Regions from separate parts of the Paenibacillus sp. GCM10012306 genome, predicted to be linked through region 3. Evidence: predicted binding sites of a transcription regulator. Region 3 holds the regulator's gene; each other region holds the start of a gene.
The links. Region 3 encodes LexA, which represses DNA repair genes until DNA is damaged. Its sites were predicted from a motif close to CGAACATATGTTCG; they were not measured.

Region 1: a site for LexA is predicted at 5,847-5,860, ahead of addB (helicase-exonuclease AddAB subunit AddB). Genes of this name have one in related genera too.
Region 2: a site for LexA is predicted at 5,106-5,119, ahead of ACFORK_RS17705 (YhjD family protein). Genes of this name have one in related genera too.
Region 4: a site for LexA is predicted at 3,400-3,413, ahead of ACFORK_RS02465 (YolD-like family protein). Genes of this name have one in related genera too.

The regions. Positions count from the first base shown of each region.
Region 1 covers NZ_JBHRYW010000001.1:423,666-431,209, reverse strand. The annotation lists gene ACFORK_RS01860 (UvrD-helicase domain-containing protein) at 1-2,234, opposite strand, end outside; gene addB (helicase-exonuclease AddAB subunit AddB) at 2,231-5,761, opposite strand; gene ACFORK_RS01850 (ABC transporter ATP-binding protein) at 6,043-7,544, opposite strand, start outside.
Region 2 covers NZ_JBHRYW010000008.1:14,423-21,966, reverse strand. The annotation lists gene ACFORK_RS17730 (helix-turn-helix domain-containing protein) at 1-525, opposite strand, end outside; gene ACFORK_RS17725 (MFS transporter) at 648-1,862, shown strand; gene ACFORK_RS17720 (ABC transporter substrate-binding protein) at 1,970-2,971, opposite strand; gene ACFORK_RS17715 (AraC family transcriptional regulator) at 3,167-4,777, opposite strand; tRNA gene ACFORK_RS17710 (tRNA-Leu) at 4,879-4,962, opposite strand; gene ACFORK_RS17705 (YhjD family protein) at 5,145-5,591, shown strand; gene ACFORK_RS17700 (hypothetical protein) at 5,690-5,908, opposite strand; gene ACFORK_RS17695 (hypothetical protein) at 6,043-6,360, opposite strand; gene ACFORK_RS17690 (xanthine phosphoribosyltransferase) at 6,465-7,037, opposite strand; gene ACFORK_RS17685 (YkvI family membrane protein) at 7,279-7,544, shown strand, end outside.
Region 3 covers NZ_JBHRYW010000013.1:190,848-198,391, reverse strand. The annotation lists gene ACFORK_RS24290 (SOS response-associated peptidase) at 1-275, opposite strand, end outside; gene ACFORK_RS24285 (YjcZ family sporulation protein) at 491-598, shown strand; gene ACFORK_RS24280 (sporulation protein YjcZ) at 716-817, shown strand; gene ACFORK_RS24275 (L,D-transpeptidase) at 896-1,234, opposite strand; gene lexA (transcriptional repressor LexA) at 1,488-2,114, opposite strand; gene ACFORK_RS24265 (LysM peptidoglycan-binding domain-containing protein) at 2,443-2,856, shown strand; gene ACFORK_RS24260 (DUF896 domain-containing protein) at 2,967-3,140, shown strand; gene ACFORK_RS24255 (hypothetical protein) at 3,222-3,740, shown strand; gene ACFORK_RS24250 (HAD family hydrolase) at 3,783-4,568, shown strand; gene ACFORK_RS24245 (FixH family protein) at 5,001-5,429, shown strand; gene metH (methionine synthase) at 5,542-7,544, shown strand, end outside.
Region 4 covers NZ_JBHRYW010000001.1:554,239-561,782, reverse strand. The annotation lists gene ACFORK_RS02500 (hypothetical protein) at 1-120, opposite strand, end outside; tRNA gene ACFORK_RS02495 (tRNA-Leu) at 438-523, shown strand; gene ACFORK_RS02490 (hypothetical protein) at 761-1,075, shown strand; gene ACFORK_RS02485 (YjcZ family sporulation protein) at 1,126-1,218, opposite strand; gene ACFORK_RS02480 (WGxxGxxG family protein) at 1,415-1,810, opposite strand; gene ACFORK_RS02475 (M15 family metallopeptidase) at 1,886-2,569, opposite strand; gene ACFORK_RS02470 (hypothetical protein) at 2,853-3,011, shown strand; gene ACFORK_RS02465 (YolD-like family protein) at 3,023-3,358, opposite strand; gene ACFORK_RS02460 (hypothetical protein) at 3,575-4,135, opposite strand; gene ACFORK_RS02455 (PH domain-containing protein) at 4,315-4,803, shown strand; gene ACFORK_RS02450 (glycosyl hydrolase) at 4,898-6,382, opposite strand; gene ACFORK_RS02445 (hypothetical protein) at 6,472-6,636, opposite strand; gene ACFORK_RS02440 (DNA-entry nuclease) at 6,772-7,206, shown strand; gene ACFORK_RS02435 (YjcZ family sporulation protein) at 7,262-7,414, opposite strand.

The DNA of each region.
Region 1 (7,544 bases), on a different contig from region 3:
TGTCCTGACCCTGCCATTGGTAGCGCCGTTGCGGCCTGCACAGCTTCATAGAATGTCCCGTGACTGCACAACCGCACTGCAGACAACTCTTCCTCACTCAAACCGACTACCGGTGAGCGCAGTACGCCCGCCAGCGGAATATCCTGGCGCGGATTATCCACTACTTTTAAGAGCGAGAGCGCAATCTCTACTTCTGTGGCTTCAAAGTATCCCTTGTTCTGGTCGCCATAAGCAGGGATACCCTCCATTCGAAGCTCCTCAATCATGAGCGGTGTCCAAATTCTGGCTGAACGCAGCAGGATTACAATATCTCCGTATGCCACCGGGCGCATCATTTTGAGGCCTTTGTCGTAGATGAGCATTGGCGTTCCGCCGCTCATTCCGGTCATCACCGAAATTCTGCGGGCAATGGCCCGCGCTTCGAGCTGTGCCGTCTCACTCTCGATGACCTCACTCTCCGGTGCTGCTTCCCCGTCCCCAGGTTCTTCCTCTGACCTATCGGCACCAGATGTACCACGGTCAATCAGCAGCAGCTCCGGAGCAAAATACAGATCGGCTTTCTTGCCTTCCGTTCCTGGAAAACCGGCACCATAGACCAACTCAGCCCGCTCATCATAATCGATCTCCGCCACTGTCGCATTCATAATCTGCCGGAAAATCATATTCACGGCATTCACAACCTCCATCCGGCTACGGAAGTTTCGGGCCAGGTCAATAACCATTCCCTTGGAGGTACTGATCGCAGGATCTCCCCCAGCTATAGCCCCATCTGCCGGATGCTCGTCCGCTGACTCTAACGGCGCTCCTCCCGCACTGCTAAAGCTGCGGTATTTCTCTAGGAACAGACCTGGCTCCGCCAAGCGGAACCGGTAGATACTTTGCTTCATATCGCCGACCATGAAACGGTTCCCCGGGTCTTCCCTGGCAATCAAGCGAACAATTTCTTCTTGCACGCTGTTCGTATCCTGATACTCATCGAGCAGGACTTCATCGAACTGGGCGCGGTATTCCATCGCCGCATCGGAGGGCATGGAGTGGCCCGGCTGTGAGTCCGGGTGACGGAGAATTTGCAGGCAATAATGCTCCAGGTCGCTGAAATCGACCAGTCCTTTGCCGGCTTTCTCCAGCCGGTATCGCTCACCGAAGGCGATGACCGTCTCTGCCAGCTCCTTCATCAGCGGCGCCGCTTCATGCAGTTCGGCCAAAAAAGCCTCTGCCGGACGCCCAAACAGAGCATTCTGAAGTTCGGATAGGGTCTTCTTAACGCTTTCCCGCAACTCCTTGACCATCTCCTGCAGCCCAGGATCTGTGGCATCCTTCTTGCACAGCTTCAGCTTCCCGAAGCTTACGCTGCGGAAAGCCTCATACAGCTCGGCCCAGGGCCGTCCGCTTAAAGCGGCCTGCAAGCCTTGCACCATATCCAAATCTGCCGCAAGATTCTCGGCATATGGAGCAGGCCCCCCCGGCTGCAGGGCTATTTCCCGGCCTTGTAGCAATTGGCTAGCCGCACCGTCCAAGGCCAGCTTCGCCTCTGCGAGAATGCTCTGCACCCATGGTGTGCGCCCCAAGCTCTCCGTATCCGGCAGCGAGAAGTCCGCTGCCGTATCGCGCAGCCACTGCTCCGGCCATGGATGGCTGCGAGCAAAATCATGCAGCCGCTGTATTAGCGCGTGTACTGCATCATCTGTACGCTCGCCGCTGAACCAGTCGGCCAGCGCGACGAACACACTGTCCCCGCCATCTTCCCCGGCCTCGCCATACTTCTCTTCCAAGAGTTCCATCAACAGCTCTTGTCGCATCATTTCCGCTTCATGCTCGTTCAGGATGCGAAAGCCTGGATCAATCGGAATCAGTTGATAATACCGCCGAATAACCTCCAGACAGAAGGAGTGCAGAGTCGTAATAGAGGCTCTGCCAAGCAGAGCAAGCTGGCGACGCAAATGCTCATTCCCATTATCATTCTCCAGCGCGCGGTCCAGTGCCTCGCGGATCCGCTGCCGCATTTCCGAGGCAGCCGCCTTGGTGAACGTGGCAACGAGCAGCCTGTCTACACTGAAGCCGTTCTCTTCCCGGCTGATTTTACGAATAATCCGTTCTACCAGCACCGCTGTCTTCCCGGAACCCGCCGCAGCCGCGACCAGGATATCATCGCCGCTCTCGGCAATGGCGCGCCATTGGTCATCGCTCCATATGCTGCCTTCGGGCTTATTGTCTATAGCAGGCCTTACATTCACGGCGTTAATCCTCCTTTGCGGGACAGCAGGTCCCAGATGTCGTCCTTGCCCGGCTTGCCGAGATGGTTATATCCGCTGCCTTCAATACTCTCATCAAACTGGCATACCGGTTTGAAGGAGCAGAATGTGCAAGCTGTCTCCTGTTGAATCCGATAGGGCTGAATGGCTACGTCCCCTTCTGTAATTCGGGTGCCGATTTCTGCTATTGTGCCTTTTACAGAGGACAGCAGCTGACCCCATTGCTCCGGCGTTGCTACAGAAGCGCTGCTGTAGAAGCTGCCGTCGCTTTTCACCGCAACTGGAACAATCGCAGAATGTCCTTTGTCGAGTGTAGTGTCCATTAAGGATACGACTTCACGGTCAGCCAGCAGCAGACCCTTCATTTTGAACCGTTTCAGCAGTTCCTGCTCCGCCTGCTCGCGGTTCATGCCGTTGGACGAAGAGAGCAGCGGATCATGGACGTGAAAATAAAGCGTGCCTGCCGGGAGTGCTGGCTTACCCAGCCATTCCTCGGAATAGGTTAGCAGCACTTCAAGATACGTCAGCATTTGCAGCGATAGACCGTAGTAAACTTCGTGGAGCTTGAGGTCCTTCTGACTGGACTTATAGTCAATTACACGCAGTAGAATGCCGTTCTCCCCTTCCGCCTGATCCACCCGGTCAATCCGCCCGACCACTTCCATCACACAGCCGTTGGGCAGTGTAATCCGCAGGGGAGGAAGTTTTTTACCCGGTCCAAAATCAAGCTCCAGTCCGACCGGCTCAAAGCTACCCCGGCGGGCATGCTCGCCCAGAATTACGGAAGCCCGGCCCACAATACTCTTCAGCTTGCGGGTGATATAACCGTACCGCTTCGTACTGAGGAGAATCTCACCCTGAAGCAGCGGTGACAGGCGGTCCACTGTCTCCCCGGCTTCGCGGCGACATTCCTCCGGTGTCAGGCTGGCCCAGCCACGGCCCTGCTCTTGCAGCCGCTGCGCCATTTCACTAAGCGCCGCATGGAACAGCTGTCCGATGTCCGGGGCCTGAAGTCTGTACATCTGCCGCTCCTTAAGGCGTAAACCGTACGCGGCAAAATGAGAGAACGCACAGGCCGAGAACTTCTCCATCCGGGACACGCTACCACGCAGCGTAGAGCCGCCATACAGCCTGAGGCTCGTCCCCCGCTTCAGTTGAGTGCCTTCGTTGCGGTAGAACAGTGAGCCGAGAAGCCGCTTCAGGCGTATCTTCTTCGCTTCCTCCTCTGCTCCGGAAGCGAACCAGTTATAGACATCCCACCAGAAAGACGGTATATCGACACCCTGTCGCCACTGTCTCAGTTGCACCATCAGGATGCGCAGACTTTGTTCCGGATCCCCAATAAAGTCCATATGCAGGGGTAACACGGTCTGCGCCGCTTCATCTGATGCCGCAGGCGGACTGGCTGGAAGCTGACGTTCTGTCAGCTTGCCCCCGAACATCAGCTGCAAATGACGAATCACTTCAGACGGCAAAAGGGCCTTCCCTTCCTCGTCAGCAGTCGCATAGCTAATCCACAACTTATGGCTCGCTGTTGTGAGCGCATTGTAGATCAGGAAGCGCTCGTCAAGCAGCCTACGGGATGCCCCCGGAGCAAGCTCCAGGCCAACGTTCTCCAGTATCCCACGCTCTCCCTCGGACAAAATACCATCTTCCTTGAATTGTGCGGGAACAACACCCTCATTGAATCCAAGCAGAAATGCATACTTCACACCCGAAGTACGCGTCCGGTCCATGCTACCTACCAGAACCTGATCCAAAGCCGGTGGCACCAGTCCCATCTTCAGCTCGGCGAGACCGGTCTCCAGCACACCCGCGAACATCGCAAACTCCATTTTCTCGTTGCCCATCATTTCCACGATCTGATCCAGCAGATCAAGCACCGCACTCCATATCTGGCTGTTCTCACGGACACTAGCAGCCTTTCCCGATTTCAGCGCCTGGGTGCTCATCTCCTCCAGCTTACCCGCCGTACCAGCATCCTCAAGAAGAGTGTATACTGCCCGGCAGAGATCTTCTCCGCTACGGCTTTTCTTTACCCGCTTCTCGAAAGCTTCCAAGGGACCGATAATGGCTGCCCTACATTTCTCCATCGTAGACAACAAGCCTTCATCCACAGTCCTGTCGCCTTCCAGCGAAAGGCTGGGAATACCTCTCCAAGGACGACCATCCGTCCAGCGATACCCCTGAATACCGCACGCCAGCACATAATTCTCCAGATTGTCCATGTCTTCACTAGTCAGGCTCCCGTCATCTGGAAGAAGCAGTCCGGTCTTCACGCAGCGAAACACATCTTCATAACGCCAGCGACGCCGCACCACATCGAGCGCAGAGCGGATAAATTCTACTAGCGGGTGATGTAGCTCATTCACCTTCTGATCGAGGAAGAACGGTATCTTGTAATCGTTGAACAGCGGAGACACTAACGATTCATAATCGCTGATGTTTCGCATGAATACCGCCATTTCGCCGTATTTGGCACCTTCATCCCGTGCTAGTCTGAGCATTTCGCGCAAGGCCCCTTCCACTTCAGCCCTGTGCGATACAGCAGCGCCAATGGTAATGGACTGCGCTGTGTCCCCCTTATGTCCACTCCAGCCCAAACGGCGGTCATACCCCCGCTCCAGATGGCCGAGTACAGGGCTATCCTTGAAGCGCGGCAGCACTTGAGGCGATAATAGCTCGTCCCAGACCTCTAGCCCCGCTTCCTCGGCCATACCACGGAGCTTGATATACGTCACCGCAGCCGGATGGAACAGATCAAGCTCGTGCAGCCCACCACCGGATGGATAAGACTTGTCCAGGGTTAGCGATATTGTCATACTGGAGGCATGCAGCATCAGTTCCCGCAGCACCTTGAATTCCTGAGGGGTAAAGCCGTGAAAGCCATCCACCCAAATCTCCGCACCCCGAACATAGGAAGACAGTGAAATCTGCTCGGCCAGTTCGACCAGCCGGTCCTCTTCGTCCATATACAGCTGCGACATCTCTTGCTCCAGATCGCTAAATACGATATATAAATCCTCCAGCTTGCCTGCCAGAATGGGGCTGTTACCAATAGAGTCGCGCATACTGGACAATTGCTCGTTCAAATCATTAGAACCGATACAGCATCGCTTCAATTCGGTATGCAGCTGGCTCAGCCGTTCCACAAAGCCCGGACGATCCGAAGAGGGTCCGAAGAGCTTCAGCTCCTCCTTGCGGCGGCTGATGATTTTATAGATAAGCATCTTCTTGCCTTCTTCACTGATCGGAAGATTTGCACTGCCGCCCGTTTCCTGCCTTACCCGATAAGCCAGCCGCGAAAAGCTCAGGGTCTGGGCGCGGATGCTTCCCTTGGCACCACCCGCAGTGAGCAGCCCCCGTTCGGTCCCAAAAGACCCCTGCTCCGGCACAAGCACAATCATTGGTGCGCCAAGCGGTTCCTGCGCTAGCTGAGAGGAAATCGACTCCCGTATTTTAGTTGTCTTACCGCTGCCCGAGCGTCCGATTAAAAAGGTTATCGACATAAATAAAGACTCCTCCCATGACAAAACAAAAATGTAACTCCAGTCACTTACTCGTCCCAACATTATACCATATCACCCTTCATTCGGAACATACGTTTGGATGATCTTCAAATGTTTTACAAGTGTTCTGCGCTCCTACAGTTCCAAACTTCCCCCTTCATTCCTCTTCGCTTTTGTCATTTTCTTTTGTTCGGCTTATATAACTTTCTACCAAAACGCGCAAAAGCCCGCCGTATCTGATAGATACGACAGGCTCTTGTTACAATAAACAGATTATAGTACTACGATGATATGCGAAAGCCGCCGGATTCCTGCTGCAAGGTCCACAGCTTGGCGTAAAGCCCACCCTGCTCCAGCAAACGTTCATGACGGCCCTGTTCCACCAGCCTGCCGTCCTCCAGCACGATGATGTTGTCGGCACCGCGGATCGTTTTAAGCCGATGAGCGACGACAATAACAGTCCGCCCTGTGATCAGGGCGTCAATCCCTTTCTGAATCTCAGCTTCATTTTGCGGATCAAGCGAGGCTGTGGCTTCGTCCAGCAGCACCACTGGCGCATTTTTGAGAATAGCGCGAGCGATGGAAATGCGCTGTTTCTCCCCACCGGATAGCGTGCTACCACCCTCACCAACCGGTGTATCATAGCCTAGCGGCAGCTTCATGATGAAATCATGACAACGCGCCATTTGAGCGGCCTGCCGTACCTCTTCGCTTGTAGCCCCCGGCCGTCCAAAGGCGATATTGTTGCCGATTGTGTCCTGGAACAAGTACACATCCTGAAACACCACCGAGATCGAACTCAGCAGATGCTCCGGCTCTGTTTCCCGCAAGCTGCTTCCCCCCTGCAGGACACGTCCCTGATCCGGATCGTAAAACCGCGAGATTAGCCGCAGCACGGTACTTTTTCCGCTGCCCGAGGGTCCTACAATGGCTGTCAGGGTCCCCTGAGGCATTGTAATACTCAAATCCTTGATCACCGGCTTTCCGCCGTAGCTGAAGGTTACATGATCGAATTGAATTCCACGATCAGCGGGCAGGGGTTCGGTGTTCCCGGTCATTACCGGCTCATGGAGCAGATCCACAATCCGTCCGCCTGCTTGCTCGTTATAGCGGAATTCAGCGTAATTGGAGAGAGCCGTGTTCAGCGGATCATAGATACGAGTCCCGATAATGAGGAATACCGCCAGCTCCAGGATACCGATCTCTCCACCCAGCAGAAGCTGGACGCCCACGAAGATCAGAAGCGTTAAACCGGCGCGCAAAAGAGCCAAAGCCAACAAAATAACTGGACCGAATATCCCCTCCAGCTTGATGCTTTCCTTCATCAGAACCTTGAACGAGTCGTCAAGGCGGACAAACCTGTCTCCAGTCAAATTGTAGGCCTTCATTACGCGAATACCGTTCAGGTACTCCTGCAGACGGTTCGCCGCATTCAGCTTGGCCTTCATGTGCCCTGCGCCCAGCTTGCGCTGCAACCCCGTCGTTACATACATGATCAACAGAGCTACGGGCAGGGCGGCGAACATGGAGAGAGCCATGCGCCAATCCAGCACGATCAGACCAACTAGCGCAAGGACCGGCAGAACGAAAGCCCCGGCCAGTTGGGGCAGCATGTGGGAGAGTCCGCTTTCCACCAGAGAGAAGTCACCCATCATCATATTGGCAAGATCGCCAGGATCACGCCGGGTCAAATAGCCCAGCGGGAGCTTCCGCAAATGTTCAGCAAGTTCAGCCCGGCCCTGTGCAGCCACTTCATAGGCCCCACGATAAGCTGCACGGTAAG
Region 2 (7,544 bases), on a different contig from region 3:
GCGCATATACTCCAGCACCCGAACCAAATGCGGGTCCTCACAATCCGGAAGCCCCTTCTGCACTCGAGCATTGGGATTCTTCTGGTGATTCCCCCGCAGAATTCGGGACAAATAGTTCATGACCTCAAGTTCCGTCTCCTCGACGAACCCTGCCTCTGTCCCGTCACTCGAACATAACGCCACACTCCATTTACGGTGCTGCCGCAACAGCTCATCCCCATTCACCCGCTGCTGCATAACAGGCTCCCACGGGCCGTCCAGTTCCCAAATCTCCATGAAATCCTTCAACTGGATAACAACCACACCTTCCCCGTCCTTAATCTCAAAGGCATGACTGTCATTAGGGGACTTGATTAACGCCTCCCCTCTCTCCAGCTGGAAGGAATTATTCTCCAAGTCGAAAGCGCAGGAACCGTACACAGGCACAGTGATCTGGTACATATTATTATGGCGATGCTTTTCGTTAATAAAACTATTCTCAATTCTCCACAGCTCCAGCCGTGGAGTTGTCATGTGTATCTGCATGGTCACTCACCCGAGTTCAGTATAGCAAAAAATGCTCAAAAGAAAAGCATCAATCGCGACGACAGATCATCCGACAGTGCGCTAAGCTACCGAATAAGACAAAAAAGCAAAGGATGATTGTTATGAAAACTGTCTCAAGCCCTGCCCTGGCAGCGGCCCGGTCGTACTCTCTGTACGCCTTGATCGGCGTCACGGTGGCCCATCTGCTGAATGACGCGATGCAGTCCGCTGTTCCCGCTGTTTTCCCGCTGCTGCGGCAAACCCTTAACCTGAGCTTCGCCCAAGTCGGCTGGATTGCCTTCATGCTTAACGTGACTGCCTGCGTGCTGCAGCCGTTCATCGGAAATCTGACAGACAAACGTCCTATGCCATTGCTGTTGCCCGGCGGAATGCTATTCTCATTGATCGGTATTATTGGTATGGCCTATTCGTCCCATTTTGTCGGACTACTAATTTCAGCCATGCTGCTGGGTATCGGCTCCTCTGTGCTCCATCCGGAATCCTCACGTGTTGCTCATCTGGCTGCTGGCAAAAGCCACGGGATGGCCCAATCCGTCTTTCAGGTGGGCGGTAATACCGGCCAGGCATTGGCTCCACTGGCAGTCGGCTTTCTGGTTATGCCTTACGGAACACGAGGGCTGATTATGTTCGCATTCGCTGCTGTCCTCGGCATCTTCCTGCAATATGCCGTCAGCCGCTGGTATAAGGGGCAGCTTGTAGCTCCGAAGACGGTTCAAACGGCTGCAGCTGCAGTTCAGCATCCCCGCGGCTTCGTTGCACTAGCGATCAGCTTGCTGATTGTACTGCTCTTCTCCAAGTTCGTATATATCGCCAGCATGACCGGATATTACTCCTTCTATTACATGGACCGCTTTCAACGCCCGTTTGAGGATGCGCAAATTCCATTGTTCGCCCTACAATTTGCCGGAATGCTGGGTACCTTGCTCGGCGGACCACTCGCCGACCGGTTCGGACGCAAGAAGATCATCTGGTTCTCTATTGCCGGTACAGCTCCCTTTTCCCTGCTGCTGCCTTATGCAACGCCGTTCTGGTCCATCATTCTCTGCGGTCTGATCGGCGCCATCCTGATGTCCGGCTTCTCGGTCATCATTGTCTATGCACAGGCATTGCTACCTGGTAAAATCGGGACCGTATCTGGATTATTCTTCGGCTTGGCATTCGGACTGGCCGGACTTGGTTCAGTTATTATGGGCTGGCTGATCGACTTGACAGATGTCTCTTTTGTCATTCAGATATGTGCTTTCCTGCCACTGCTGGGACTGCTGGCTATGTTCTTGCCATCTGACAACAAACTGGCAGGGAATGCCCGCGGCTAAGGCTATCTTAATCACCGTACCGGCATGCAATTGGATATGAAAATAGCATCGAGAACCGCTTATAATAAAACGGTTTTCGATGCTATTATTAGTGTAGTTAGGTCTTATTACTTGCTGCCTGTAACCGCAGCTACAACATCATCAATGACGTTGCCTTCCGCAATTGGACCACTGGACATCCAACTTCTCGCCGATACCTTAAATGCATGATTTTGTTTGACAGCCGGTATCTCCTTCCAGAGACTCATTTTCTCAATCTCTGTTGTGGCCGCAGCAGCTTTCTCAAATTCTTCTTTCGGGCTAATAGAGCCACCATACATGGCAAACACATAGTCTGCGGTTATGGAAGGCAACTTCTCAAGCGAGGTAGTAATCCCCCAATCATCAGTTGAAGCTTTCTTCAATTCTTCAATACTGGCGTCAGGCTTTAACCCAAGCTTCTCGTAGACAAGAGGTGCAAAGCTAGGGAAGAAGACTTGCAGGTCCTTGTCTGACGGACGCATATAGACTACCGTTTTATCAGCTCCAACTGCCGAAATAATGGTTTCCTTGGCTTGCTTGATTTTATCTTCATTGGCCTGAATCACAGCCAGTGCTTTATCCTCGAATCCAGTTATTTTGCCGATCTCGGTGATCGAGGTTTTCCAATCATTTGGCGCATAAGAAACTGTCGGGGCAATTTTGCTAAGCTCATCGTATCCGCTTTGATCGGTAAAATATTGTTGAATGAGAATAAGATCTGGCTGCGCCGCCAGGATCGCTTCCAGGTTAGGCTTCATATCCGCGGTGCCCGACATTGGAACTCCCTGTTGCTTCAACTGATCTTCCAAATAGTAACCGTCGAATCCATAGGCATAAACCATTGGAAGCCCCAATGAAAGCGCGAGATCTTCAAGCCCGATCACAGCGATACGCTTCGGGTGCGCCGGAACTTTGGTCTCCCCATAAGCATGTTTAACCGTTAATGTCTCGGCGGCTTCCGTCTGCGAAGAATTATTTCCCTGTGCTGAACCAGAAGCATCCTTAGTGGCTGCTACCTTCTCATTTGCTCCCGTATTCGTGTTATTCCCACAAGCGCTGACCAATACCGTCAGCAACAATATGATCATTAACCCTGATATGTTCCTAAAGCTTCTTTGGCCACCATGGATACCCCGTCTTGTGCCATTGGCTCTCTCTGTTTGATGCATCGTATTCCCTCCGTCACTGTAATTGAAAATGATATTGATAATCATTATCGACTAGGACATTATACACCACACTACGAACGACGGGAATACGAAAAGATGCTGACTTTTCTTGGCTTAAAGCGCACAAAATAGTTGTTCGAGCTCCTGCAGTAAATCATAATGCCGATTGGCTGTATACTCGAGAATCGGCTCAGCCAGCCAGGCTTGTCCCGAGGTCAGATAAACGTTCCCCTTCCTGACGGCCTTCAGGTTCCTCCAAAGCTCAGATCGCTGAAGACGTTCCCAATTCATTAGCGACTGCCCATCCTTCATTACGTTAACTAATAGCATATCCGCATCGAATGACGCCAGTTGTCCTGCTTCAACCTGTTCAGTAAATTCGATGTGTTCCACACCTCTTGCACAATGGATCTGCAGATCGTCGTACAAAACTGTACCTGCGCGCTTTCCCCAAACCTCAAATCCCCGTGGCAGAATGTTTAGAATAAGCAGACCACCTTGCCTGATTGAAAAAGGAATCTTCCCCCGGATGGCTTCAACTTTCTTATCGTAGCGGGCGAGCCAGCTCTCCGCTTCCTTATCCCGGTCCAGAAACTCTGCAATCCATTGCAAGTGCTCTCTCCAGCTTACGGAATGCCAGGGCAAGAACAATACAGGTGCTATCTGCCGAAGCTTCTCTTTCTCTTCATCAGGAATCATTTCATCCAATGCAATAATCCGATCAGGCTCAGCCCGCCGTAAGGCTTCTCTATTAAATTCGTAGTCATGCCCCAAAGGCACCTTGATGTCAAAGCGGTATTTCTTGCGGTAATCATCACTCCAGGTCTGGTCGATTGGAGCAGCGTATGGAATAATTTGCAAAGTGAGCAGTTGCCCGATATTAGGCCAGCTGTATGCAGCTACTTTGCTGGTTCGATTCGCGATGTAGATCGTTGGGGAGATTCCAACATGCTTTTTAAACTGGCTGCTAAAATATTGCCGGTCCCTGTAACCAACCTCCTCCGCAACTTTTTGCAGGGATTGCCCTTCGTCCAGCAAGCTTTTAGCCTGATTTGTGCGAAGCTCAGTCAGATAATCCATGGCACTTTGACCAAATCGATCTTTGAATGATCGCATGAAATAATACCGGCTCATACCCGCAAGCTCAGACAAATAATCGACCGTAATTCCTTCTCGAAAATGACCATTTATATACATTCGTACTCGATCCAGTGCAGCCTCGTGTTGACCTTGGTTCTTGAACAACAGATGCAAGAGCTCCTGAAATCCCGCCTGACTGACAAAGCGGTCCGCGACATCGTCAGTATGCCAGTGAAAGATTATTTTCTCACAAAGAGACTGTAGCAATGTGTCTGCATTCACGCTTACCCGCGCCAAATCGGGCAGTATCCGTCCCTGCTGAGCACCATATCTCTCGGGAGCAGCTGTTTCTACATGAAACCAATACAGTACTTGATCCCCATCTAAATCGTAAGTAGTTTCCACTCGCTGCCCCGGCATCACGATATAAACGGTATGAGGGAATAGCGAGTATAACATGCCATCGATGACGATATTGCCATGTCGCTTTGCTGCAACAACAAGTACATAAGTAGGAGAAGTTTCGTACAACAGACGGTAAGTCGAACGCTCCGTTTCTCGGAAACAATCATCCAACCTGATCCAGACGCGACTGAGTAGTTCTTTATTGTGCGGCTCTTCCTCGCGTTCTTGAAGCGGAGTCATTTCCACTCCTCCTTATTTTTGTTATATCTGTGTTGTTTCGATTATGCAAAAAGCTCTTGAATTGTCACAAGGACAAATTCAAGAGCTCATTGATTAATTAATGCGGTCGAGAGGACTCGAACCTCCACAGTATTGCTACCACACGGACCTGAACCGTGCGCGTCTGCCAATTCCGCCACGACCGCATATTATGAAGTCCACATTCTCTTGGACACAAGAGATATCTTACCATGCGAATGGGATTATCGTCAACTACTTTTTTATTAATGTTGTCACCCAACATTTTCTGTATAAATATTGCTTTTATTAGCGGGAAAGATGTATAATGAGAACAAAGGTTCGCATACTATAAATGAGGTGATTTATAATGGCGACTACTAAGAGTAACAACTCCAATCTAACCGAAGAAATAACCAAAGATGAACTGTCCCTTGTCAGAAGCTACTTGCTGCTAACATTTATCCATAAAGTATTTGAACGCGATTGCCGGGTCATCGGCAAGAGCGGGCTATTCAAGACACCTCAGCTCTATGTAGAGCTGGTATCCGGTGGGGCCAAGAAGGCCTCAATGATGCTGCAGGAGGTTAATCGTGAGCTGACTTCACGCCATTTGAAGATCAACACCGTCCGCCAGGACCAACGTGGTGTAGAAGCACAATACAATTGCAGAGGGTATATCGGAGAGATGAATATCCTCTGGCCTGGTTTTCGCAGAGAGATGATGCTACGTATGCGTGCCTATCTCGGACTAACTACAGAATCCCCCATTGTTTCCCGAGAAGAAAGTGTGGTGCAGTTAGCATTATCTATATAATCTCATGGAATTCCTCAGTAACCTTCATGGAACTCCCTGGAACACAGAACAGCTCCCCGCCAGAATGATGGTCAGGGAGCTGTTTTGGTTATGCATTTTTATATATTATCGGGATCTCTTCTCGGTTCTTTGGCAGGCTGAATCAAGTAATTCCGATCAAGCTTGACCACATTTCTGTTGGGGCGGCGAATCATCACTTGAGACTCGTCCCACGCCAGTACGATTCCTCTAATATCGTTACTGGCAATGCCGTCGCGTACCACACGTACTTTCTCACCAGAGATACGGTAGGCATTTAGCTCTTCATCACTAATCATGCTCGTTCCCCCTTCTACTATAGCTAATCTGAATTTCTCTCTATAGCTTATCCGAATTCCTGTCATAACAAAGACCCAAATGAGAATTCACCTGGGTCTCTTAATCGCAAATTCGTTATTCCTATGTCTGTTCCTTATATCAGCGCTTCATTCTTCTCAAACCAAAAATCGAGAACTTTAGCGGACATCACACGTTGTTCCAAATACTCTACCTGATTCGCCGTAAACTTCTCTCTCCAGGCGTAAGTCAGTTCTTCACACAAGCTTGTAATGGTCAACAGCTCCGACCAAGCTACATAGCGTTTGTACCAAAAAAACTGAGGATGTTCAATCATATAGGGGTACAGATCGTCAAACTCCGTATGTTTGCAATCCAGTGCACGCTCGAAGTGTTCCTTGGCCTCGGTTAATTTATCAATAAAAAATTGCTCTGTCACCGGTTCTTTCCCCATTGTGACGCCTCCTCTCCTATGTCTAAGCTTTATTATAAAGGAAAAACCATAGGGTGAAAAGAAGATGTTTGGAAAATAGGCTTGTATTTTGTTGCCACTGCCTTCTAGTCTTCGAAGACAACCGTTCCTTCATTTAAGGAACTGATCCGAACTAGGGATTCCAGAGTAATACCCTGTTCACGGATGGTGCGCGCTCCTGCCTGGAAGCACTTCTCCACAACAACTCCAAGTCCGACTAATTCTGCGCCGGAACGTTGAATAATTTTGATTAACCCTCGCGCCGCATCTCCATTGGCGATAATATCATCAATAAACAGAATCTTATCCTCTGGGGAAATAAATTGACGGGAAAGCATAATGTCGGTAACAATTCCCTTGGTAAACGAAGGGACTCTCTCACACAGCGCATCGGGATCGGCCAGCAGTGTTTTTTTGCGACGTGCAAAGACGAGCGGCACATTCATAACCAAGGCGGTGGCAAATGCCACGGCAATTCCGGAGGATTCCACGGTTACTATACGAGTAATTCCGCTATCGCTAAATCTCCGGGCAAACTCCCGTCCCATCTCCATCGTCAACTCCGGATCTACCTGATGATTCAATAGCGCATCCAGCTTAAGCACTTGATCCGAAACGACGATACCTTCCTCCAAAATCCGCTTTTTCAACACTTCCATGACTTTGAACCTCCAATACACTTATATAATCCATATCCTCCAGCGTAATCCATACAAAGGAATCCGTTAGAAGTCATGTCCTTCTGTTCCCCATCATAACCTGTACTATACAGAGTACACAAGGCAATCCTGCAATCCGCTGCACCATCACCGTTCCAAAATAGCCACTACACAAGGCACCTCTGTTGTGATACACCCAGCAAGCACCTAACAGAGGATCCCAAAAACAAGGAGGAAAGCTGTGAAAACCCATCTTCGAACCTTACAGATCGCATTCACTTATATTGGCACTATCGTAGGCGCCGGATTTGCCACCGGGCAAGAAATCCTCCGCTTCTTTACCCGTTACGGCCATTGGGCGCTGATTACGATCCTGTGCTCTGCTATACTGTTTATTTGGCTTGGCACCAAAATGATGCTGTTAGCCCGGCGGATTAGAGCGGATTCCTATGAGGATTTCAATAGGCACCTCTTTGGCGAGCAGACAGGCAGTATTATCAGTCTGTT
Region 3 (7,544 bases):
GCAACGAGTTTCTTGAACGAGGCTTTTTCCAATAAAGACTCCCCACGGGCATTGATCATTTTGCTGCCGATCTTATCGTCCTGCGCCCATGATGGAACAAGGCCCCAACGAAGCTCACCGATTCGGTTGCCGGTACCTGTGTGAATCACAGCCGGAATATGCTGCATGGGAGCGGCATTATATCTGGGAGCATAATGAAGGATGCTGGCATCATTCGTAAGATACCTCAGCATTAGTTCTTCTATAGAGACTGTAATGGTATAACGTCCGCACATGATGAGAATCCTCCGAACATTGGTTTGTTACCAGTGTACTATACTTCCCCGATAGAAATAAATAAGATCCATCTTAGTGTGGACCTTCTAAGTCCCCTCAAAGGTAAGCTTTTACCTTCGTCACAGGAGTACATTTCTTTTCCGGTTTGCCCAAACTCAGTAGGATACTGTTACATATTCTGTTCTGTAGTCATTAATCTGAAGGAGGAATTCACATGGGTGCAGAACATTGTGGACCAGTAGTTAGTCCTTTTACGTCAACAGGAACGATTTTGGTGCTTTACATTCTGCTTGTAATCATTTTGAGTATTTGCTGGATCTAATCAAGGGGCCTGGACTATTCGGGCATTAAGTTAGCGGAGAAGAAATCTCCCTTTCCTAAGGGCCGATCTTTTGTCGCTGCAAATCCTGGTGTCTTCATAGAAAAGGAGGAATTACTCATGGGTGAATTTGCTGGAGGATATGGTCTTGGCACATCTACTGCTGCAATCTTGGTTCTCTTCATCTTGTTAGTTATTATCTCTAGATCTTTCTTGCTGTAATTTGAATTATCCCCATGACCAAGCCGCCAGACACCGTCTGACGGCTATTTGCACGTCAAATCATCCAGTACCAGGCGGTTAACGCCGGATAGTCACCCGCGTCCCAATTGGAACCAGCGCAGCAAGTGCCAGTACATCTTGGTTGAACATTCGAATGCATCCGTGCGAGACCAGATGTCCAATGGAGGAGGGGTCATTCGTCCCGTGAATGCCATAATGCAGCTTGGAAAGTCCCATCCAGAACACACCGAATGGACCTCCGGGATTAGGCTGTTTGTTAATGATCGTATATTCTCCCTCTGGTGTTGTGGTTAGCATCGTTCCGATTCCGACAGGGTAACCTCGGACGACAGTATTGTTATCCAGCAAATACAGCATTCGTTGTGTTAAATCGACGACAATTCGGTAATTGGGCATGGGATCAGCACTCCTTTAAATTAGGATATGTGCGGAGCAAGGGTGCCGTTAATCCGAAATCGTGAGTAAAAATAAAAAAAGTGTGGCCCTATCTAAACTCAGAGGATACCTCAGTACTTATTTGACGCAAACTATCGCGATAGTTTTGTTCTGAATTCTTGCTTCTTTATTCGAGTTAGGGAAAAGAGTTTAGACAGAAAAAAGACTGCACCGCTGAACGGAACAGTCTTCTAATAGAGACATTAATGATAGATTAGTGGACATCCCGGAATAATCCGATGACTTTACCCAAAATGCTTACCCGATTCAGGCGAAGTGGCTCATAGGACGGGTTCTCCGGCTGGAGGCGAATATGATCACGTTCCTTATAGAAAGTCTTAACGGTAGCTTCATCATCTTCAGTCATAGCGACAACAATATCACCATTGTCTGCGGTCTGCTGCTGGCGCACAATGACATAATCGCCGTTCATAATGCCAGCATCGATCATACTGTCACCAAGAACAGAAAGCATAAATACCTTGTTGTCACCAACATAATGTGTTGGGAGCGGGAAATAGTCCTCGATGTTCTCTGTTGCGGTGATAGGTACCCCGGCGGTAACCTTCCCTACTACAGGAACGCGAGTGATCGTCTGGGCAAATTGATGGACATTCTCCGAGTCTTCCTGGCCAAGCAGTTCAATGGCACGCGGCTTTGTCGGATCCCGGCGGATCAGGCCTTTCTTCTCAAGGCGGTCCAGATGACCGTGTACCGTGGAGCTGGAGGCGAGGCCTACAGCTTCTCCGATTTCCCGTACGGAAGGAGGATAACCCTTGCTGCGGACTTCGTTACGTATAAATTCCAGGATCGCCAGCTGGCGACTCGAAATCTTTGACATCAGAATCAACCCCATATAGTAATGTTTGGGAAAATTATAACATAGAACTGCCGTTCGCACAAACATAAGTTCTAACGTTATCGATAGTTTAAGAGAAGGGAACAAGGATGAGAACAGGAAGGAGAATGATATCTTCAATAATCGGCCTCTATGTCGAAGGAATACGCAAGAACGGCAAGGGAGATGAGCACATCAAGAGCATTTTTTTCACTCAGAAAGGGGATTTTATAAGAGGGGAACAATTGTTCGAAAATAGTATTGATCAAAACACATGTTCGTGTTATATTGATTTTGCAAGTAAGAACAAGTGTTTGGAGGATGATGAATTATGTTAAAGTACAGTACATACCATAGCATCTATGACAAGGACACAGAAGTTAGCTCTGTAGGACAAACTTTAGGTTCTGGACTAATAAATAGAATTCAAGAAATCACCAATGTGCTATCGAATGGATTAAGTCAGTTGATCAGAACATTTAACTTCTATAAGATCGCTCTTTTTCTGCTGCTGATTGTTGCGGGCTTTACAGTAGTAGGTAATGTGTTTGCTGGACCTGTTAATCTTGCGAAGCAAGAGAAGAGGGTTGTGGTTGAACAAGGAGATACTCTCTGGAGCATCGCTCTTAGATATAAGCCGACCAATATGAAGACAGCTGTATATATAGAAGGAATTAAACGATCGAGCCAATTGACCGACAGCACTATTCATGCAGGAGACGTTTTAACAGTCCCGTTATTTTAACAACTTTATGTTCAGAGATAGGAACATTAGAGAGCTTGCAGGGGGTAAACCTTGACAAGCTCTTTTTCTCATGGCAAAGTTAGAATGAATTTATTAGGGAGGCGAAAATATTGAATATAGATGAATTGATTGCACGAATTAATGAACTGGCACACAAGCAGAAGAACGAGGGTCTGAATGAAGAAGAACTGGCTGAGCGCGCCAAGCTCCGTGAAATTTACTTGGGCAACATTCGCCGCAATTTCCGTGCCCAACTGGACAACATTGAATTCGTAGATAAATAAGCGTTGAACAAGGAGCAGAGGCTTAACATGAACCCTCTGTTTCTTTTCATAGATATTTCAGGATGACTAGGGGGAAGAGACATGGCCCGTTCTTGGGAAAGAATGGTTCAACGCAATTCACAGCAACTCAATAAGCAAAGAAAGAAACAAGGGAAGGATGCCATTCAATCCTCGGCTTCCAGTACAAAGACTAGCGATGTATTCAAGGGGCGCAATATCGTATTGCCCGTTGTTCTCGTTGCACTAGGTGTGCTTTATTGGCTCATCGGTACACTGGATCAAAGTGGAGGAAGCGTCTTCATGCACTGGCTGGGCGTGGGGTTGTACTTGCTGCTGGCAGCTATGCTGTATTTCCGTCGTCCTTACCTGAAGGTAGAGCGGAACAGATTGTCCACTATCAAATTCAACCGCGAACGTTGGCTGCCTGCTACCGATATTGAGAAGATCACAGTTTCTCGCAGTGCTGTCACGATTAAGTATAAAGGCAAACGCACCACGTGGGTGTTCTCCAAGCTGATTAACCGTTATGACACGGCTGCGATGGGCGAACGACTGCAAGAATTCGGTAAGGTCAACAACATTCCGGTAGAGCAATTGTAAACAATAGAGAGCAGTTCACTTCAGGGAGAGGGAGTTACTTAAATGCCGATTACCGCTGTACTTTTTGATTTGGACGATACGCTGCTTTGGGATGAACGCAGTGTAGAGGAATCGTTTCGCTCTGCTTGTGAGGCTGCAGGAGACGCTGTGGATCCCCATGAGTTGGAAGCTGCTGTACGCAGGGAAGCCAGGGGTTTGTATGAGTCCTATGAGACCTTTCCGTTTACCAAAATGATTGGGATTAATCCGTTTGAAGCGCTTTGGGCTAACTTTAGCGCTGGTGAACAGCCTGAATTCCGTCAGTTGGAGCAACTGGCACCGGTTTACCGCAAAGAGTCTTGGCGCCGGGGACTGGCGTCGCTAGGTGTAGAGGATGAGGTTCTTGCTGAGACGCTCGCAGCCAAGTTTGCAGCCGAACGCCGCAGCCGTCCTTATATGTATGAAGAGACATTGCAGGTACTGGATCAACTGCGCGGACAAGTGAAACTACTGTTGCTAACCAATGGTTGTCCTGCACTTCAACAGGAGAAACTGGATGGAGTACCGGAACTGATTCCTTATTTTGATCATGTTGTGATCTCCGGCAGTTTTGGTAAAGGCAAACCGGATACTTCGATTTTTGAGCATGCCCTTGGCCTGCTTGATATCACACCGGAGCAGGGAGTCATGGTCGGTGATAAACTGACAACCGATATTCTCGGCGGCTTGAGCACGGGACTTACGACCGTCTGGATTAACCGTACCGGTAAGGAAAAAGATCCGGCGATTACGCCGGACTATGAGATCGGGCATCTAGCGGAGCTTCTGCCGTTGGTACAAACTCTGTAAGGAACTTATTTTTTGAATAGAGCCGTCTTCTGAAGTAGGTTTCCTACGGATGAGGCGGCTTTTTCTATTACTAGTATGTTGATAAAACAGGCTTTCCTTCCTGAAAAAATGAGAATAATGTGTATAATAGAAAGAGAATTATTACACCTAGGGCTCCATGCAGCAATGTTTGATTCTATTTAAGATGAACAAAAGAGATTAACAAAAAGCGAGAAGGAACGTAGGGGAAGATTGGAACTGTAGGAGCGAAGCGCTCGTCTTTGTTTCCGGATTTCAACCGCTACTAGCGGTTAAACAGAAGAAATCTGGAGACAACAACGACCGAAAGTCCAAGCTTCACTGGAGTGACGCCAAGCCTTAAGTTCGTATCTTAAACTCATCTTAAATAGCAACTCTAGTAATAGGATAACCATTATATCAGGAGGGCTTCAAATGTTGAACCCGAGGAAAAAGGTCTCATTATTAGGTATTGCGTTCACATTGCTACTGGCAGGCTGCGCCTCTGGGACAGCTGGGGGAGGGCACGCTGGTCATTCGGTAGATATATCGATGGAGCCGATCAAAGTAGAGCTGGAATGGAGTCCAGCTGAAGTTACAGTGAGCAGCCCGGTTACATTCGAAGCTAAGGTGACCCAGGAGGGTAAACCTGTGGATGATGCCAAGGAAGTGCTTTTTGAAATCGTAAACAAAGATGGGAAGACCGAAAAGATGGAACTAAAAGGGACTTCGGCAGGAGAAGGAAAGTACACCGCAGAAGGAACTTTTGATAAGGAAGGGCTTTACAATGTGACCTCACATGTATCGGCACGGACACAGCATTCTATGCCAAGCAAGGAGCTTACTGTTAAGCCATTGCCATAATTATGACAGCATGAGATGAGCAGCTAAGAATCGGCAGAGACGGAAGGAAGACTTTCCGAATTCCCTTTATTCTGCTAAACTTACTCTAATGTTTTACTGGGGGGATAGGAACATGGCTAAATATACACTTGCTGAGAGCTTACAGCAACGAATTTTGATTCTTGATGGCGCGATGGGGACCATGATCCAACAGGTCCCGCTGACTGGAGAAGATTTTGGCGGAGAAGAACTGGACGGATGTAATGAGATGTTGGTGCTTACCCGGCCAGAGGTTATCCAGACGATTCATGAGCAGTACCTGGAAGCAGGCGCTGATCTCATCGAGACCAATACATTTGGAGCTACATCAGTTGTTCTTGCGGAGTACGATATTCCGCAGCGGGCACGCGAGATTAACCTGGCAGCCGCCAAACTGGCGCGCAATGCTGTTGAAAAGTATGATACTCCAGACCACCCGCGTTATGTAGTTGGTGCTATGGGACCTACAACCAAGACCTTGTCGGTAACCGGCGGTGTCACGTTTGCGGAACTGGTGGAGAGCTATGAGGAACAGGCTGTTGCCTTGATTGATGGTGAAGTCGATGTACTGCTGCTAGAGACCTCACAGGATACCCTGAATGTTAAAGCGGGCAGTATCGGAATTCGTAATGCTTTTGAGAAGACCGGTATTACATTGCCTGTCATGATTTCGGGTACGATTGAGCCAATGGGCACAACGCTCGCTGGTCAGAATATCGAAGCCTTTTACATCTCACTGGAGCACTTGAAACCGATCTCTGTCGGCCTCAACTGTGCGACCGGACCCGAGTTCATGCGCGATCACATCCGGACGTTGTCGGATATTTCATCATCCGCTATCAGCTGTTATCCGAATGCGGGTCTGCCGGACGAGAACGGGCATTATCATGAATCGCCAGATTCACTGGCCCGCAAGATTGGTGCTTTTGCCGAAAAGGGCTGGCTAAACATCGCTGGCGGCTGCTGCGGAACGACACCGGAACATATCCGGGCTATGGTAGATGAATTGTCCAAATTCCCGCCGCGTGCGCTGAACGGTACTCATCCGCCTGCCTTGTCGGGTATTGATCCCGTCTATGTCGAAGATGGTAACCGTCCATACATGGTCGGAGAGCGTACGAATGTACTGGGTTCACGGAAATTCAAACGTCTGATCGTTGAAGGAAAATATGAGGAAGCTTCTGAAATTGCCCGAGCTCAGGTCAAGAGCGGTGCACAGGTAGTTGACGTTTGCGTACAGGACCCTGACCGTGACGAGAGCGAAGACATCAAGCAGTTCTTGGAGCTCGTGGTCAAAAAGGTTAAAGTTCCGCTGATGATCGATACCACAGACCCGAAGGTTATTGACCTTGCCTTGCAGTATTGCCAGGGCAAAGCGATCATTAACTCCATTAACCTTGAAGATGGTGAAGAAAAATTCGAGCATGTTACGCCGTTGATCCATAAATATGGTGCTGCTATTGTCGTTGGAACAATTGATGAGAGCGGGCAAGCGATTAAGGCGGTTGACAAGCTGGCGGTAGCGGTACGTTCTCATGACCTGCTCGTGAACAAGTATGGACTGTCATCGGAAGACCTGATTTTTGATACGCTGGTGTTTCCGGTTGGGACGGGGGATGAGCAATATATCGGTTCCGCGAAGGAGACGATTGACGGGATACGCATGATTAAAGAGGCACTGCCATCTGTTCATACGATTCTCGGGATCAGTAACGTTTCCTTTGGTCTGCCTGAAGCAGGGCGTGAAGTACTGAACTCTGTGTTCCTGTATGAATGCACCAAGGCTGGACTCGACTACGCTATTGTGAACACCGAGAAGGTGGAGCGTTATGCTTCCATTCCCGAAGCAGAGCGGATCTTGGCCGAGCAATTGATCTACAATACTAACGATGATACGCTATCCGCTTTTGTCGCTGCCTTCCGTGGCAAGAAAGTCGAGAAGAAGGAGAAAATCTCCAATCTCTCGTTGGACGAGCGCCTAGCTTCGTATGTAGTTGAAGGGACGAAGGAAGGTCTGATTCCCGATCTGAACGAGGCGCTAACCAAAGCGTCCCCGCTGGAGATTATCAACGGTCCGCTAATGGCCGGGATGTCTGA
Region 4 (7,544 bases), on a different contig from region 3:
GTGCCAATAGCGGCCACGATCAATACCATTCAACTTAATCTGTCCTTTACTCATTCCGCTCAGGCGAAGTTTAAGCTTGGGACGCGCAGCTTCAGGCCATTTCGGTTTGGTAAATCGCAACGTGTGTCGTATCGGACCAGTATAGCCTTGTACATCTCCAGGACTTTATGAAAAGGATCATCCCTCGGTCATAAAATAAGGAAAAGAAGGACAGGTAACGATACCGGCAGGATGGTTATTATGCTCTTAGAGGTTTTCTTCCTTATGCGCTAATCCAAAAAAGCCATGATCACATTGGATCATAGCGTAATTTTGAAACTGCTATATAATTGAGGAAACTTACATATTTTTAGGGGTTGCATGATTGTCCAAAACATGATATTATCTATCTTGTCGCCAATAACACGAGTTACCAGCTGCAATTCAGCATTTTACATGCCGGGGTGGCGGAATTGGCAGACGCACAGGACTTAAAATCCTGCGGTAGGTGACTACCGTACCGGTTCGATCCCGGTCCTCGGCATCCATAACAATAAGGGTTTCAGCTCATTCGGGCTGGAACCCTTATTTGTTTATTAGGTGGTTTTACTAACATTTTTTCTGTAGACGTAATGTATAATCCTCGATCTTCTCTATTAAGACAAAATCCCCTCGCCCTGCATCTCCATAAAAGACTAATCCCTGAAGCCACGCACCCTCCCCTAGGCAAATGCATACGATAATTCTGAAATAATATTTAGTAACCGGAGGTCATATACCCATGAGTCTTCAACCATCAGGATATCATCATCCACAGCAGCAGGTGTTATACAGAGCGGACAATAACACGATTCATAATTTAAGAAGTGTTCGAGACAAACTCCACAATATTTGCCGGGTCCATGGCAATCAATCCGTTAGAATTGAAACCTTGGATGGCCAGGTGTACGTGGGGAGAATTGTCGGCTGCAACGGAGGATTGATGTATTTAAAGGTTAGCAGTCAGGGAGGACAACGGAGTCCATACTCCAATGATGAACTAATCTTAACCCTTGTCCTTTATGAATTGCTGGTCATCACATTATTGTACACCTAGTGACAACAGGAGCCTGCTTACGCAGGCTCCTGTTTAATGACACATTTTCATTAGAATGTTCTCAAAACAATCACCAAGAGAATGTAAAGCACCAAAATTACGGTAGTGGAAGTGAATCCACCGAGTCCTGCATAGCCACTCATCCTTATCCCTCCTCTGTCGTTCTACACCCATTATATTCTCCACTCCTATCTCTGCTTGTGCTGATACCCAAAGCATCGTTTGAGATTCTTTTACCCAGACACAACAAAAAACGTCCCTGCCTGATCGGCAGGAACGTTAATAAAATCAGCTTTATTCCCACACGCCTGCAAGCGCTCGGCTCTTACTTTTTTCTACTTAGCTGCGCTCTCCAGTACGATTTCTCATGCCAGCCAGACCCAACAGGCCGATGAGTCCCAACCAGCCCCAGTTTGACCCGGTTCCGGTACTAGTGGTGCTGGTCGCCCGATAGGTGCCGTCCTGGTTCGTGGTGGACAACGGAGCTATTCTGTGGTTATTTTCAGTCCGAACGTTGTTGTCCAGGATGTTGTTGTTACCTCTGTTCGTTCCTGTCGTTCCATTGATCATACTGCCATTAGGATGCATACGGTTCGCGTCATTTCTAATGGTGCCTGTATTGCGCGTGGTATCGCCCACCCCGTCGACTCCGGCAGCTTCGGCTGTATAACCGGTGCCAAGCAGTGTCATGGACAATGCAGCGGTACAGATAAGGCTTGTTATCAGCTTATTCAAGATATGTTGCCCCCTTGTAGTTTGATTGCTGATAATTTCCCCTCATCCCTTATTTTCTATACAGTCCCAAAGCGGCTATCCCGTAACAATATTCACGGTCTTGCTTGCAGCATCATACGTAACCTTCGCTCCCAACGCTTCCGCCAGCGCCCGCACGGGCACATAGGTGATGCCGGTATCCAGAACACCGTCTGTGAGCTTGTTGCCATTCAGAACGATGCTTACTTTCACATCTTTGTTCACGTTGTCACCTCCATTGATCACGTTAAGCGCAGCCTTGATCTGCTCTGCCGACGGCCGGAGGCCTGCCCGCAATTGATCAATTGAAAGTCCATAAGCAATCTGCAGATGGGAATAATCTTTGAAGGAAGTCCAGTCCCCTCCCCATTCAAAGCCCAGCTTTTTGGCCTCCTGCACCACTTCCTGCCAGTCCGCTATTTTGTTGCCGTTTCCGTCACGGTTCATATCCCAGGAAATGCCCTTCCCATCTGGCAGCAACAGAGCAAAATCAATCGCCAATCCATAGTTATGATAACTGAATCCCCCGCGCGCATTGGTCACGATGTTCCCCGGTTTACTTCTGCCCTGTGCATAGAGAGAATTCTGCTCGGCAATAGTCCGCAGTCCCTGGGTAATGATAATCGGCACGCCCTTGGCAAAGCTGCGCTCGATCAGTGTATTTGCTCCGGCCAACACGGCTGGATTCAGCCCGGCGAGAGAAGCGGTCGATTTGCTTTTTACCACGTCCAAAGTCAGCATATCTTCACCCCCTGGTATAGTAGATGTCCGATTTTTCTGTTCTGCTTGTACAGATACCCCTATGCTTGGACCGTTTGCAGTTCAATACTTTCACACGTCTCTTTCCCACGAAAAAAGAGCCCTCGGACAACCGTCCGGGACTCCATCTAAGAAATTTACACTCTCATATAGTGATGCTTATAAATCCATATTGTACCTTTTTATCGCTTCAGCATCTGGATGTTTCCCGTCTATAAGGACAACCTAAATAGGTATCTTATACAACAGTGAAAGGAGATTTGTCATGGACATCCATAGCGACAGCTACAAAATCGCCACATTAAGCGAACGAGGTGAAGCGGTTGAGATTATCCGGAACGCGGAAGCTGCCCTTGCCGAACTGACTGGCAACCCCACTGTAACCTTGATCGCTTATGAAAAAAGTACAGGAGCACGCACTTAGGCAGTAGCTTGTTAGACGATATAGGCCTCTACAATCTGGTCTACATGAATCCACTTCCATTCCTCCGCCCACTGCAGCTTGATCTCCCGCGAGTGGGTGTGAATGGAGGTCACAAAGCCGCTCACGGCCTCATTCTCGAACGGATCGAACAGAATCACCGTGACGCGCACATGACTGCGCAGAGACAGCGCCAGGGCGCTCTCAATCTCCTCCTGCTTCTGCTCATCCAGTACCGGCTGGGTGCGGCGCAGCGTCTCCCGTTCATCGCTGATAATCCGGTTCTTGTGCTCCGGCAGCATCATCCGACTGCTCTCCCATAATCCGTTTCCTTCCAGCTTCTTACCCATTGCCTAGCCTCCTTGTGTTCAATTAATAACCCTACATAACACGAACGTATGTTTGTATTATATCCATAGCCAAGTCCTTTAATCAATATGGAAAAAATGACAGTCTGCACGCAAAAAAGCGCCCACAGCTGTACTGTGCAACGCCTTTTATCATCATCCCCAAATATGGGGGCAGGTTGTCCTATTGATTAACACTCTTCGAATCCGTTCCAGTTATCACTTTGGATCAGTGGTTGCCTTCGTATCCGCATCCTTATCCGGCTCCAAAAGTCCAGTGGCCACTCTGGCTTCGTTCAGCTTGGAGATACCGTATAACATAGCGATATCAGCATTCTGATTAAGCTCGTTGAACTCGTCGGCAGACACATCGGCAGAATCGGCACCTTTTGAAGCTTGTTCCTTTAAGGAATAGGCACTTTGAAAAGCAATCTGGGCCTCATCCAGCAGCTTCTTGACTTTATCCGGCAGGCGGTCGGAAATTTCAACCTTTTTCGCCTGAGATGAAATACTAGTAGCCGTATCCTTGAATTTGGCGATGGCTTTCTCCATCTCCTTGGAAGTAGCGTTCCCAGCCGAATAAGCGGCGATCGTCTTGTTGAATTGCTCCCGTGACGACTTCCCTAATTGTTCAATTTTGAACATCTCATTGTAGTAATTTTGCACAGATTCCTTAACTTCTTCCTCAGACAACGCCGCGGTTGAAGCAGAATCATTATAGCTGCAGGCTGAGAGCATTAGAACCAGCCCAATCAACCCTATTAGCCAAGCTCGTTTCATCGTTTACATTCCCCCCACATAACAGAATAATGTCGGTTATTGTAAAGTGCAAATGAAATTAATGTAAAACGGGGGAAAATGCAAAAAAATACGTTCCTGCTATGAGTGCAACCAATGACCGGGTGAAGCAGTATAATAATAAATATAATAAATGTTTATTAGGAGAGGAGGTTCATTCGATGCCTTATTGTACAGCCTGTGGAACAGAGTATAAGCAAACAGCTAAATTTTGCGGAGAGTGTGGGACCGCGCTGAACGGGGGAGCTTCACCAACAGCCGAGCGCATGCTGCGAGACCTGACGCCTGCTCAGGAAATCAAACTATGGGAAGGAAAGCCTGCCGGCATATCCGACCGACTGAAGGGTCTTGTGGGCCTTAATACGACCACCTATACGATTACAAGCCAAAGAATTATAGTAAAGACAGGCCTGATCGGTAAAAATATCGAAGAAATCGAGCTGCTGCGAATTCGTGACCTGGGAGTCTCTCAATCCATTCCGGATCGCATGCTTGGTATAGGGACACTGACAATTTTCTCCGATGATGCTTCATCGCCTCAGTTGTGGTTCCGCAAGATCCGTGGTGCCCATACCGTGAAGGATGCGCTGCGCAAAGCAGTACGTGATGAGAAAACAGTCAATAATATCAGCTATCGCGAACAGATCTAATCCTATACGCTTTTGCTGCAGACCAAAAAGCCCCGGATTTCTCGGGGCTTTTCCCTCGTTCACTTATATATATAGAACTCCGCATCACTTCACATTAAGGGAGAAAAAACGCCACTGCCGGGATAACCTCCTTGACCTGACTCGGACTCTCCCACATCAGCACGGCCTTCGCATCACCCTGATTCTCAAAGAACTCTACTTTGATATCATGCAGCTTGCCGGCGATCAGATTGACACTTCCTTTCCGCTCCTGTCCACTCTGCTTGATCCAACTGTCAATAACAAGCTGTCCGTCAATCCAGATTCGGATGCCATCGTCCGATGAAGAGTACACCGTGTAACCCTCACTATAAGTCGCACTAAGCTTTCCGATCCAGCGTACAGAGAAGAAATCCACACCGATTACCGGGTCCGGCGTGCCTTGTCTCCAGATGAAGTTAATATTGGCATCTGTCCGTACTAAAGCTGGCATTCCACTAAGAAGCATATTGTTATAATATTCTCCTCGCAGACCACTGACAGGGATTGCCGGACTACCCTCAGGCCTGGAAGCTTGGATTGCAAAAGCCTTAGTATATTCGCTCCTATTGAAGGTGAAACTGGCATTCATAAAATCCTTAATTGCTGCCTCCGTATTGTTCTCATAGAGAAGCTTGCCCCAAGTCATCAGGTAAGACCACCTGCGCTGTGACTTGGCAAGCAATGCAGATGATGGAAGCTTGCCGTTCTCGCCAATTGCAATCAGTTTGCCCCGTCCAAGATCCCACAGCCGATTATACAGTTCTTCCTTAAATTCTCCGTTATAAATATCGAGCGCCAGAATATCCACCTTCGCCACACCCGGATAATAGGTTTCCAGTGCGTCGACTCCATCTCCGTCTGCATTGGGGCTCCACACCCACAATATATTATTGAGCTTATGGGTCTTTGTGAAATAATCGAACATCAGATTCCAAAGTGTGATGAACTTGCTCTTGCGTCCCCACCAGAACCACCCGCCGTTCATCTCATGATATGGCCTCCATAGTACAGGAACGCCAGCATCGGCTAACTTGTGCAAAGACAAGGCAACATCATCGAGATCGGCGAGCAATGCAGCATTCTGGGGAGTGCCAGGGGTTACGTATTTATCGAATTCTGCATTACTCAGATTCATAGATACATTTGACCAAGCCGGAGCTGTTCCAGGCAAATGAGCATGATAGGTCAGAGCTACAATTCCCCCGGATTGATACCAGCGGATTGCACTGGCGACTACCCCGTCTCTTTGGCTGCGGATCAGTTCAGGCGACTGGTTGTTGATGGCCCCCAGTTCATAACCATGAAGCCCGGCATACTGTCCCCCAGTCGTCTTCAGCTTGTTATTGAATTCATCCGGGCTTTCGAGATAATCATGCTGTCCGTTAATAATTCCCGTGCCTTGCAAAGCATATAACGTCCTCAGAAGCGTCCGGGCAGGAGCCGTCAAATCCGGATTAGCCGGGGTCATGACCCAATTCCGGAACGCCGTCTGCCACTGTACATCGTTTACCAGCCGTGATGCCGAATCCAACAGCTGCCATAGCATCCCTTGTTCCACTAGCCCTCACCACCCTAGTACTTGTGGTACATAGTATGAAAAGGCCCTGCACAAGGACGCGGCCAATGTACAGAACAAAGAGCCTGTCTTTAGAATCTGCTGTTTCTCTGCTCGATTTTGTCAGCAATATACAAATCCAGTGCCCTGATCCCGCGAGTTGCCAGCTTAATGAACAGGATAAATGCATACACTCCACAACCCAAAAAGAACAAATAAAACAGCAGACCAAAGATTCCAAAACCCGTCATCATCACAAAGAACCCCTCCATCACATAGATTTACAAGCATATATAAGTGGCTAACGCCACACCTTCTCCTAATTATAGAGAATCGCGCTATAATTCGAAATACGCTATACTGATTGAATCGCAGAAAAAGGAGGAGCAGAAGTGAAGTTACGTAAATTAATCGGCAGTCTCATCATTGTTGCACTGCTAGCTCTAGGTTCTTACTGGTATGAAGAGGACGGACAGTTCCCGCCATCATCCCCATCCGATTCTGAAATTGTTCAGTTGGTCTTTCCCTCGGATCGTTATCCAGAGACAGCCAAGCATATTCAGGAAGCCATTGCAAAAGGTGAGTCCGCCATATGTACAATCGATCGTGAGCAAGCAGAGAATAACCGCCGCCTCTCTTTAAAGGGCGTTCCTACCAAAAAGGGCTACGACCGCGACGAATGGCCGATGGCGATGTGCAAGGAAGGCGGAGAAGGCGCAGATATTAAATACATATCGCCAAGCGACAACCGCGGTGCCGGAAGTTGGGTTGGCAATCAGTTGGAAGGATATGCGGACGGGGTTCGTGTTGAGTTTATGTTCCAGTAATGAAATAACCCCCGCCCGGCCAAGGCCAGGGGGGGAACAGTCCGATAAGGCTAGCCTAGAACAAACAGGCTTTAGTGATAATAACCAACAGAATGAAGAGAACCAGAATAGCACCTGTAGAAGTAAAAGGACTTACACACGGAGAGACGACAGGAGCTTCATTTACCGGACTAACATTTCCACAACCGCAACCATATCCTGCACCCATTTAAATTTCCTCCTTAGAATGATGAATATTGAATACAGCTCAGAATATGTGAAATTCCGCCTGAAGGTATGGGCCAACAGGTAAAGAAATGCGTGACAATTATATCAAGGCCTTGACTGAACAATTGTTG